One region of the Lysinibacillus sp. FSL W7-1291 genome, then DNA from elsewhere that is predicted to be linked to it. Evidence: riboswitches for the same ligand, from Rfam matches in the RefSeq annotation. Region 1 holds a riboswitch; each other region holds the start of a gene.
What was found. A riboswitch is a leader RNA that binds a small molecule or an ion and turns the genes downstream of it on or off. The one in region 1 is predicted to bind cobalamin.
Positions count from the first base shown of each region.

Region 2: another riboswitch for cobalamin. It lies ahead of NST76_RS19470 (iron chelate uptake ABC transporter family permease subunit); the one in region 1 lies ahead of metE (5-methyltetrahydropteroyltriglutamate--homocysteine S-methyltransferase).
Region 3: another riboswitch for cobalamin. It lies ahead of NST76_RS20295 (hypothetical protein); the one in region 1 lies ahead of metE (5-methyltetrahydropteroyltriglutamate--homocysteine S-methyltransferase).

Region 1 covers NZ_CP151994.1:2,282,158-2,285,440, forward strand. Annotated here, with positions in the region: gene NST76_RS11140 (Lsa family ABC-F type ribosomal protection protein) at 1-241, opposite strand, end outside; cobalamin riboswitch at 797-976, shown strand; gene metE (5-methyltetrahydropteroyltriglutamate--homocysteine S-methyltransferase) at 1,155-3,283, shown strand, end outside.
Region 2 covers NZ_CP151994.1:4,002,764-4,006,046, forward strand. Annotated here, with positions in the region: gene NST76_RS19465 (heme ABC transporter ATP-binding protein) at 1-462, opposite strand, end outside; gene NST76_RS19470 (iron chelate uptake ABC transporter family permease subunit) at 468-1,514, opposite strand; cobalamin riboswitch at 1,659-1,847, opposite strand; gene NST76_RS19475 (YdhK family protein) at 2,160-2,729, shown strand; gene NST76_RS19480 (response regulator transcription factor) at 2,770-3,283, opposite strand, start outside.
Region 3 covers NZ_CP151994.1:4,180,532-4,183,814, forward strand. Annotated here, with positions in the region: gene NST76_RS20290 (ABC transporter substrate-binding protein) at 1-804, opposite strand, end outside; gene NST76_RS20295 (hypothetical protein) at 788-1,345, opposite strand; cobalamin riboswitch at 1,498-1,698, opposite strand; gene NST76_RS20300 (glutathione peroxidase) at 1,798-2,343, opposite strand; gene NST76_RS20305 (hypothetical protein) at 2,428-2,976, opposite strand; gene ytvI (sporulation integral membrane protein YtvI) at 3,067-3,283, shown strand, end outside.

The DNA of each region.
Region 1 (3,283 bases):
TATATTTATTTGGGTCTGAAACAGGATAGGGGAAATAAGTAAATTCTACTGAAGAAATGATGTTCCCACTATACTCATAATTCCCTAATAGCAAATTAAAAAATGTTGTCTTCCCACGACCATTCCTACCGATAAATCCAAGTTTCCAATCTGTATCAATCTGAAAGTTGACACCCTCAAAAATATAATCAAAGCTGCTTGGGTAAGAAAACGTTAAGTCTTGTACTTGTATCATTGACATGATAATTCCTCCTTTGTATAGCAAATCATTTTTCTTTTATACAAAGTCGGTACATCCATCTATGCTAAATTTCTCCGTATAAGTTGATGGATGCTAACGACTTATACGGAGCATCACATGCGTCACAATAGGTTCAGAATCGCTCATTTTTTGCTCTCCTTTATTAGGTAGATGAAAGATACAGAATAAACTATGAGAGCAAGAAAAAATCCCCCCAATTGGATATTGGAAGGATTAGTCTCTCACTGAATAAACTTTATTTGCCAATGACATCATGACAAATAAACGCAAACTGATTGTTAAAAATGGATAGACTAATCCTATATTTTGTCGTTTGAAGTGATTCATTTCAAATAAAAATATAGATTAGTTCATCATTGTCCATTCATCAGTCCTCTCATAATTGTATTTTTATAGTAACAAATTTTTTTATGGAATACAATGTAGCCTTATCTTCTTAAACCAATCCCTACAATAATTATAGAAATAATTTAGATAATCGTATAAAAATTATTTCTACTATTCTGAAAGATATGTTATAGTAGGAGCATAATTGAATAATGTGTAAGAATTGGTGCCAAATGAAAGTTTGGCTTAAAAGGGAAGTCGGTGCAAATCCGACGCTGTCCCGCAACTGTTATTCGGAGCAAATCACAAAGGCCACTGGGAAACCGGGAAGGCTGTGAGGCGTGTTGATGAGAAGCCAGGAGACCTGCCAATTTCTAGTACACACCAAATACCTACGTGGAAATAGGTGGTGAAAAGTGACCAAATCGGCACTGTGCGATAACAAATGATTTATGCGAAAGTAGATACTTTTTTCGTATTGTTTTAGCATTAAAAATTTCAACTAGCAGCCATTCTCCTCCTTGGAAAATGGCTTTTTATTTTTTTCTGAAAAGGAGATATAAAAATGACCTATACAAGCACACTCATTGGTTACCCGTATATCGGGGAAGATCGCGAATGGAAAAAAGCATTAGAAGCATTTTGGCGCAACGAGCTTTCTGAAGAGGATTTTGAGGATAGTTTAAAGAAAATCCGTTTAGCTAGAATTGACAAGCAGCTACAGCTTGGCATCGACATGGTGACAGTTGGCGATTTTACGTATTACGATAGAATGTTAGATACAGCATTAATGTTTGGTCTCATCCCAAAACGCTTTAACTGGCAGGGAGGGAAAGTAGATTTATCTACCTACTACAGCGTAGCAAGAGGGAATAAAACAGCTGTAGCTAGTGAGATGACAAAATGGTTTAATACAAACTATCACTATATTGTTCCTGAATACGAGGGACAGGCCTTGAAACTAACAGAAAATAAAGTGTTGGCCGATTTCTTAGAGGCGAAAGAAACGTACGGTATTATTGCAAAGCCAACATTGATTGGTCCCTATACATTCTGCAAGTTAACAAAAGGCTATAGCAAATTCACACAGGTTGAATACTTATTAGCTCTAATACCGCTCTATACGCAAGTATTAAAAGAATTAGTGGAGGCAGGTGCAAATTGGATTCAACTAGAAGAGCCATCACTTGTCACAACCCTTGATCCAGCAGACATCAAGCTTGTGCAAGAGATTTACGACCAGTTAGCCGTTGCGGTTCCAGAAGCGAAAATCATGCTGCAAACTTATTTTGAAGCATTATGCAGCTATGAAACATTGATTACATTGCCTGTAGAAGGATTTGGCCTAGACTTTGTTCATGGCTATAAAGGAAATATGGCGTCACTTCGTCAATATGGTTTCCCTCAGGACAAAGTATTGGCAGTCGGGGTTGTTAATGGACGTGATATTTGGCGTTCCAACTTAGCGGAGGTCAATGCTACAATTCAGGCAATTGAGCATTTAAGTAATGCAGCAGAGCTATGGATTCAACCATCCAGCAATCTACAACATGTACCGATCACAACTGCTCTTGAAAATGAGATTGACCCTGTTCTGAAGCATGCCTTAGCCTTCGCAGATGAAAAGATTGTAGAAATCACGGAGCTAACTAAATGTAGACGAGATACAGAGGGTATCTTACAGCATAATTTTTCTGAAAGTATGAAGGCAATTGAGGCTCTAAAAAACCATCCAATCCGTCAAAACAAGTTGATCCATCAAGCAGTTCAAACTGTGACAACGCAAGATTTTGAACGACATAGTGAATTTGCTCAGCGTCAAAAGATGCAGCAGCAAGCGTTAGCGTTACCGCTATTCCCAACAACAACAATCGGAAGCTTCCCACAATCCGATGAGGTGAAAAGGAATCGTAATGCTTGGCGTAAAAAACAATTATCGAATGAAGCCTACGAGGCATTTATAGAGCAGGAAACAAAACGCTGGATTACGATACAAGAGGAACTAGATATCGATGTACTCGTTCACGGTGAATTTGAGCGTACAGACATGGTCGAATACTTTGGTGAAAAGCTGACTGGCTTTGCCTTTACAAAAAAAGCATGGGTCGTTTCCTATGGCTCACGCTGTGTTAAGCCACCGATCATTTATGGAGATGTAGCGTGGTCTTCAGCAATAACTGTAAAAGAGTCAGCCTATGCTCAAAGCTTAACAAAGCGCTTTGTAAAAGGTATGCTGACAGGACCAGTGACGATATTAAATTGGTCCTTTGTACGAGACGATCTGTCACGTAAAGATGTCGCTTATCAAATTGCATTAGCACTTCGCAAAGAGGTTGAGGCACTCGAAAACGCAGGTATTTCAATTATTCAAGTGGATGAGCCAGCTCTAAGAGAAGGTTTACCGCTACGAAAAGAAGAATGGGGAGCTTACTTAGAATGGGCTGTTAATTCCTTTAAGCTAGCTACAGCTAGTGTCAAAGATGAAACACAAATCCATACACATATGTGCTACTGCGAATTTAACGATTTCATCGAACCGATTAGTGCACTTGATGCAGACGTGATTTCCATTGAAACATCAAGAAGTCACGGGGAGCTCATTACATCACTGCAAGGGCAACCTTATCAAAAGGGCATTGGCTTAGGCGTTTATGATATTCATAGTCCTCGTGTGCCAAGCAATGAAGAAATGCT
Region 2 (3,283 bases), 1.7 Mb from region 1:
TGCTAGTGCTCGTGCAACCATTACACGTTTTTTCTCTCCACCTGAAAGGGAGCTAAAGCTTCGTTTTTCTAAATGAGCTATACCTGTTTGCTTCAAAGCATCTTTAACAATTTGAAAATCTTGCTCTTGATCTAGCTCTAACAGTTTTTTATGTGGCGTTCTCCCCATGCTAACTAAATCATGTACAGTGAAATCAAATAAAACAGGTGTATCTTGACTAACAACAGCTAAATTCTTCGCAATTGCTTTACTAGATTGCTTTAAAATATCATGCTCATTTAATAATACCGTCCCGCTTTCAGGTTTTAGAAGACGATACATATTTTTTAGCAATGTTGATTTGCCACTACCATTAGGACCAATTAACCCAACAAACTGCTTTTTCTTTATTTGAATACTTACTTCATGTAGTATACGTTGATCGTTAATGGAGAATGATACTTGCTTTGCTTCTAATGTCATATAAGTTAATCTCCTTCACCGAAAGAATAATTATTGCGACGGAGTAGCCAAATGAAAAATGGACCTCCGCAAAAGGCTGTAATAATACCAATTGGCATTTCCTGAGGAGCAATGATAATTCGAGCAAAGGCATCAGCCCACACTAAGAAAATCCCCCCTATTAAAGCACTAATCGGTATCACATATTTATAGTTAGATCCCACAATTAAACGTACTATATGAGGGATAATTAGACCTACAAAACCAATAGAGCCACTGACTGCCACCAGTACACCTGTTAACAGGGAGACAAGTAATATAAGCTGAATCCGAAATTGCTGAAGATTAACGCCTAATGTCACTGCCGCTTCTTCCCCAAGTAAAAGTAAATTTAAATTTCGATAGTGTAGCCAGAGAAGCCCAAATACGACGAAAAATATGGAAGCTGGAATGATAATATTATTCCATTTAGCTCCTGCTAGACTACCTAGCATCCAAAACATAACAGCTTTTAAAGCCCCCTCTTGCTTTGACATCATTAAAATAAAATTAGAAATGGCCGTTAAAATAAAGGAAACAGCCATACCTGCCAATAACAGACGAAAAATAGAAACCCGTCCCCCAACACGAGATAAGAAAAACACCAGTGCAATGGCAAGTAATGATCCTAGAAAGGCTGATATTGAAAGCGCGTAAATACCTAAAAATGAAAAGGCTCCTAAAATAATCACAGATGTCGCTCCGACGGCTGCCCCTGAAGAAATCCCTAAAATATACGGGTCAGCAATGGAATTTCGCACAAGTGCCTGAATGGCTGCCCCCGCAATGGCTAATCCAGCACCAACAATAGCAGCCAATAAAACACGAGGTGCTCTTATTTGCCAAATGATAATTTCCTGTGAGCGACTCCAATCTTGCTCTATGGCATTTTGTATAAAGGGGATTTTAGAAAGAATAACTTTCCATACATATAATGGTGTAACTGATACAGAGCCGACCATGACAGCAAAGGTCATAGAAACAATTAATACGAAGAAAAGGATTAAGGAAAAAAATATAAACTTTTTATTCATCCGTTTTAAACTCCTACTGAATAGTGATGAATGAAGCAATAAAAAAAGGTATTCCATACGCAACTACGCATAGAAATACCCTAGAATAAACAAAGTCAGAAAAAATCCAGCTATTGTCCGTAATTGCTTGCATCCTCGTGGGCATTACAGGTATTACTAACTGGCAGGTCTCCTGGCTTCGATTCAACACCCTATAATTGCCTTCCCATTCTTCCACAGTGGCAAATAATATTATAGGACTCCTCGTTACAGTTGCGGGACAGCGTCGGACTTACACCGACTTCCCTTTTAAGTGACATTATAAAATGGCACACCAATAGTATTTGAATTTATAAAATTGTGACGATTCTATCATACATTTTTATAGATTGTTAGTCTACATGGAATTTTATTTCTAAGGAAGAACAATATATAAGCTGTATCTTCGCAGTTTTGAGCACAATAGCTATTTGCTCGTTATAAATTGGCTATCTATTACTTAATAGTTTTGGCATGGGAGGATACTCCACCACATCTTAGCCACTTTTCCTATCACATACATCAATAACATTTCGCTCTCTTCATTCATGTCAAAAAGCAATTGACATCCATCATTTCTGCACATTTGTTTGCTACAGTAAGGGAAAATAGTGAGGAGGATATTACATGATATTTAAAAGAAAATGGTCTACTGGACTTCTAGCAGTAACGGCCTTCATTAGTTTAACAGCTTGTGCGGAGGAGCAAACGAAGCCTGCATCTCCTTCCAATAACACTGCTGAAGAAATGGATCATTCTACGATGAGCCACTCAAGCTCAGGTGAAGTACCATCCACATTAAAGAACGCGGATAATCCGAAGTTTTCTGTTGGAAGTAACGTGATTATTACGGATGGACATATGGACGGTATGAGAGGTGCCGAAGCAACAATAATAGGTGCCTATAACACAACTGCCTATGTTATTTCCTATGAGCCAACTTCCGGTGGAAAGCGTGTAGAAAATCATAAGTGGGTGATTCATGAAGAATTGATTGATCCAGAAGAAGCACCACTAGCCCCTGGCACAGAAGTAAAAACGGACGCAGCGCATATGGAAGGTATGGAAAATGCGACTGTCCGTATTGAGGAGGCTATCCAAACGACTGTTTATATGGTTGATTACACTTCGACCACAAATGGTGAAGCTGTTAAAAATCATAAATGGGTGACAGAAGAAGAATTAACCTCAAAATAATATGAACAACCTCTCCAGCATTTCTGGCAGAGGTTGTTTTCTAGCTTTTGTGTTGTAACGGTTTTCTATCAATTGACTTATGCCATTTATAGCCGATACCCCATACTGTTTGCAAGTAATCATCCGCAGGGAACCCACTTTTTCTTAATTTTTCTCGTAAATTACGCACATGAGAATCAATGGTACGATCTTCAATTGTCACATTATATCCCCAGACTGTGGTGATTAGATGTTCTCTAGAAAATACTTTACTTTGATGATCTAAAAATAAAACAAGCATGGAAAATTCCTTTGGTGTTAGGGGAATTGCCTCATGTTGAAAATATAATTCAAAGGATTCCTTATCTAAACGAAGACCCTCAAAGCTAATAACTTTTTCCTCTATTTTCGATCTTCTTAATACCGCATGTATACGTGCTAATAACTCTTCCTCATCAAAGGGTTTTAATATGTAGTCATCAGCACCGAGGTTTAAGCCTTTTACAATATCCGCATGCTCTCCTTTTGCAGTAAGCATAATGATGGGTACATCCCAAAACTTCCTAATTTCTTGG
Region 3 (3,283 bases), 1.9 Mb from region 1:
AAGTATTTCACCTATTGGATCCTCTGTGTAGTTTACTGTCGTTAAAATAACATCTGGGTTTTTCACTATGACATCTTCCTCAGAAACTTGTGCCCAGCTGCTCAAGTCAGAAAAAACATTCTTAACATTGGCTGCATCTAGTATTTCTTGCTGGAAAGTACCAGAGCCTGCTGTATAAATATCGGGCTTAGGACTAATTTCTAAATAAACATTTTTCGGTGCTTTTACTTCCTTCACCTTTGCTTTAACGTCAGCTAATTTCGCTTTAATCTCTTCGTTTACTTCATTTCCTTTATCTGCAACACCCATTACAGCTGCGATCTGTTCGATGTCACCATAAACATCATCGAATGTAGCTGCTGATTGAATAACAAACACTTTGATTCCAGCATCTTCAAGTGGTTTCATTGCTTCCTTATCACCAATCGTATAAGCTATAACAACATCTGGCTTCAACGCTATGATTCGTTCACTGTTAAAATTCACAGAATCAGAAACCCGTTCAATTTTCTGTGCTTCCTCTGGGTAAGTATCATACTCAGTTGCTCCTACGATTTTATCACCAACACCTAGAGCAAATAAAATTTCTGTATTACTTGGTTGCAATGATACAACTGTTTTTGGTACTTCTTTAAACTCTATTTCTACACCGCGATCATCTGTCACTTTGTAGTTTGTTTGCTCTGTTTGTTGTGTATCCTGTGAAGCGTCTTTATTTTTAGTATCTACTGAAGTACCACAACCTGCTAAAATCATTGCAAGGAAGAGTACTGTTAGCCATTGAACATTAAATAATTTCTTCATTATTATTCTCCTTTTTCTTTTTCATCGGATATGATTTACTAATAAATGATATTTCAGCTATCCCTGCTTGTTGATTCATAAAGACAGCCATAACGAAGCACACATTGGCTAATAGGCCTAAATAATCAAAAAGAATAGCTGGAACCTCTCGTTCTTCCGATACTTTGTGTAATGTACGATATGATTTTTTTGCTTCACTACGGCAAAGATGTAGAGCAGCGGCAGCCTCTGTACCTTGAGGTAAGACAAAGTTTTGTATCTCTTCCTTCACATGACGAACATAAAAATCATAGCGCTCACTTAACCAAGCAAGATCCTCTTCTGTTACAGCTAGTTTTCCACGAACCGAGCCATTGACATGGTAGGCCATAGGTAAAATAATCATTAAATCTTCTACAACAGCTTGTACATCCTCTTTCTTAACTGCAGCTAAAGCAACTCCCAAATGCGTAGTCAGACTGTCTGTTCGAATCTCAAAATCAACCGTCGAAGCTTTTTCACGCATAAATGGATAACAAGAATAACGTGCATCTTTTTTCACTTGCGATCCCCCCACTTTTCATTATGAAAATTCTTGCATAAAAAAACGCCGCTCCTTTACGCAAAGGAACGACGAAAATAACATAATAATGGCCAAATTAACATGACATAGCCTATGTATTTGCCGTATATCCTCCTAGCTTCCGAGAAGTTTTTATACGTTCAAACAAAGGTCGGTCTCCTGGCTTGTACAGTTCATTACATAAAAAACGAATGTGTGATAAAGTACCTTCCCATCTCTGTTAAGACAGTGGTAAACCTTTATACTAGCTGTACTTACAGTTGCGGAAACAGCTTCGGTTTTTCACCGAATTCCCGATTATGCTTGTTAGCACCTTTATTCTGCAAGAATAATTCACTTGTAAAGCAGTTTATCATATATTAATAGGAAAAAATAGCTGTGCTTTGAATGGATCGTCACCATTTCTAAAGAATAAGATAAACAAAACTGTTTTATAGTATAGTTTCAATTGCCTGTTCAATATCAAGTTGTGAATCTGTTGGTTCAAAGCGTGCAACGGTCTTGCCGTTAGCATCTACTAAAAACTTTGTAAAGTTCCAGCGAATATTACGACCATCTAAAAAGTTAGGGGCAAGTTGAACAATTGCCTCAGCAAGCATTTTTTCCTGCATGCTCGCCTTGCCAAACTCTCGAAAATCCACTTCATGTTTTAAATAATTGAATAATGGGTGGGTAGTCTCTCCATTTACTTGTACAAGCTCAAAAATTGGGAAGGTAACGCCATAATTCACTTTACAAAGATGCGTAGTCTCCTCGCCATCTTCAGGATTTTGATGACCAAATTGATCGCAAGGAAATCCTAGAACGACAAAATTATCTTTCCCATATTTATCATACATTTTTTGTAAGTCATCAAATTGATATGTAAATCGGCATTGATTCGCCGTATTGACAATTAGCATCGTTTTTCCACGATATGTTTCCATGGATAAAATTTCACCATTAGGTTTTCGTACTAAATAATTATAAATGCTCATGTCTTAACCCCTTTTATTTTTTCATTTATTATAGTTGACTATTCAATAATTTACCAAATAATTTGCACAAAAAACACCATCTCGTTACGTTGAACGGATGGCTGACTTATACTTCTGTTTAGATTTAACGTCCTGCTCTTCATTAATTAAACGATGGGCAATGTCTAATAACTTTATGTCACTTGTCTCGTCATATAGCTTTTTAAAAGATACAATAATATCATGGCGAATGTGAGTCGGATGCTTCTCATCTAAACAAGTTTGAAATCTCTTTGCTAAATAAGACACCACTAAGTCACTTTGTACTTGACCTGCTAGCCCAATTTTCCAAATAGCTTGTAATGCATTTCGAGCTGTAACGGATCGTTCATCATAAGTCACAGCCCAAATCTTTAAAAAATCCTCCAATACCCTTTCTTCTGGGTCACTTTTTGCGGCTAAGGCGCATAAAATTTGTGCAGCACGTGCACGTGCATGACCATCTTTGTATGTAAGTGCTTGTACAAGCTGTTCCCAGACTGCATATGTCCAATCTACGGGTTCCTGCAGAATTTTTATTAGTTCCTCGTAAGATTCAATATCGCGGTCATGCTCTGTTAGATTATTAAAAAGTTGCAAAATCTCTTTCTCCATAATTTATCCCTACCTTTATTGTTTCAGAACGTAATAAAATTTGATTTATGGTACACTTAACTTAATTTTTTTCTCAAAGAAGGTGAGTTTATGAATAAATTTAATGCTAGGAAAATGATTTTCCGATTGATTGTGATTCTTTCTCTACTTGTAGCTGCCTATTTTGTAATCCCTGTATCCATGCCTATAATACTTGCTGGTGTCAGTGCATTTTTCTTAGAACCCATTGTTATGTTCTTTAAAAGGCGATGGAAAATGTCAAGGAAAATTGTAGTTGCTTTTATATACATAGTGAGTGTTATTGTTA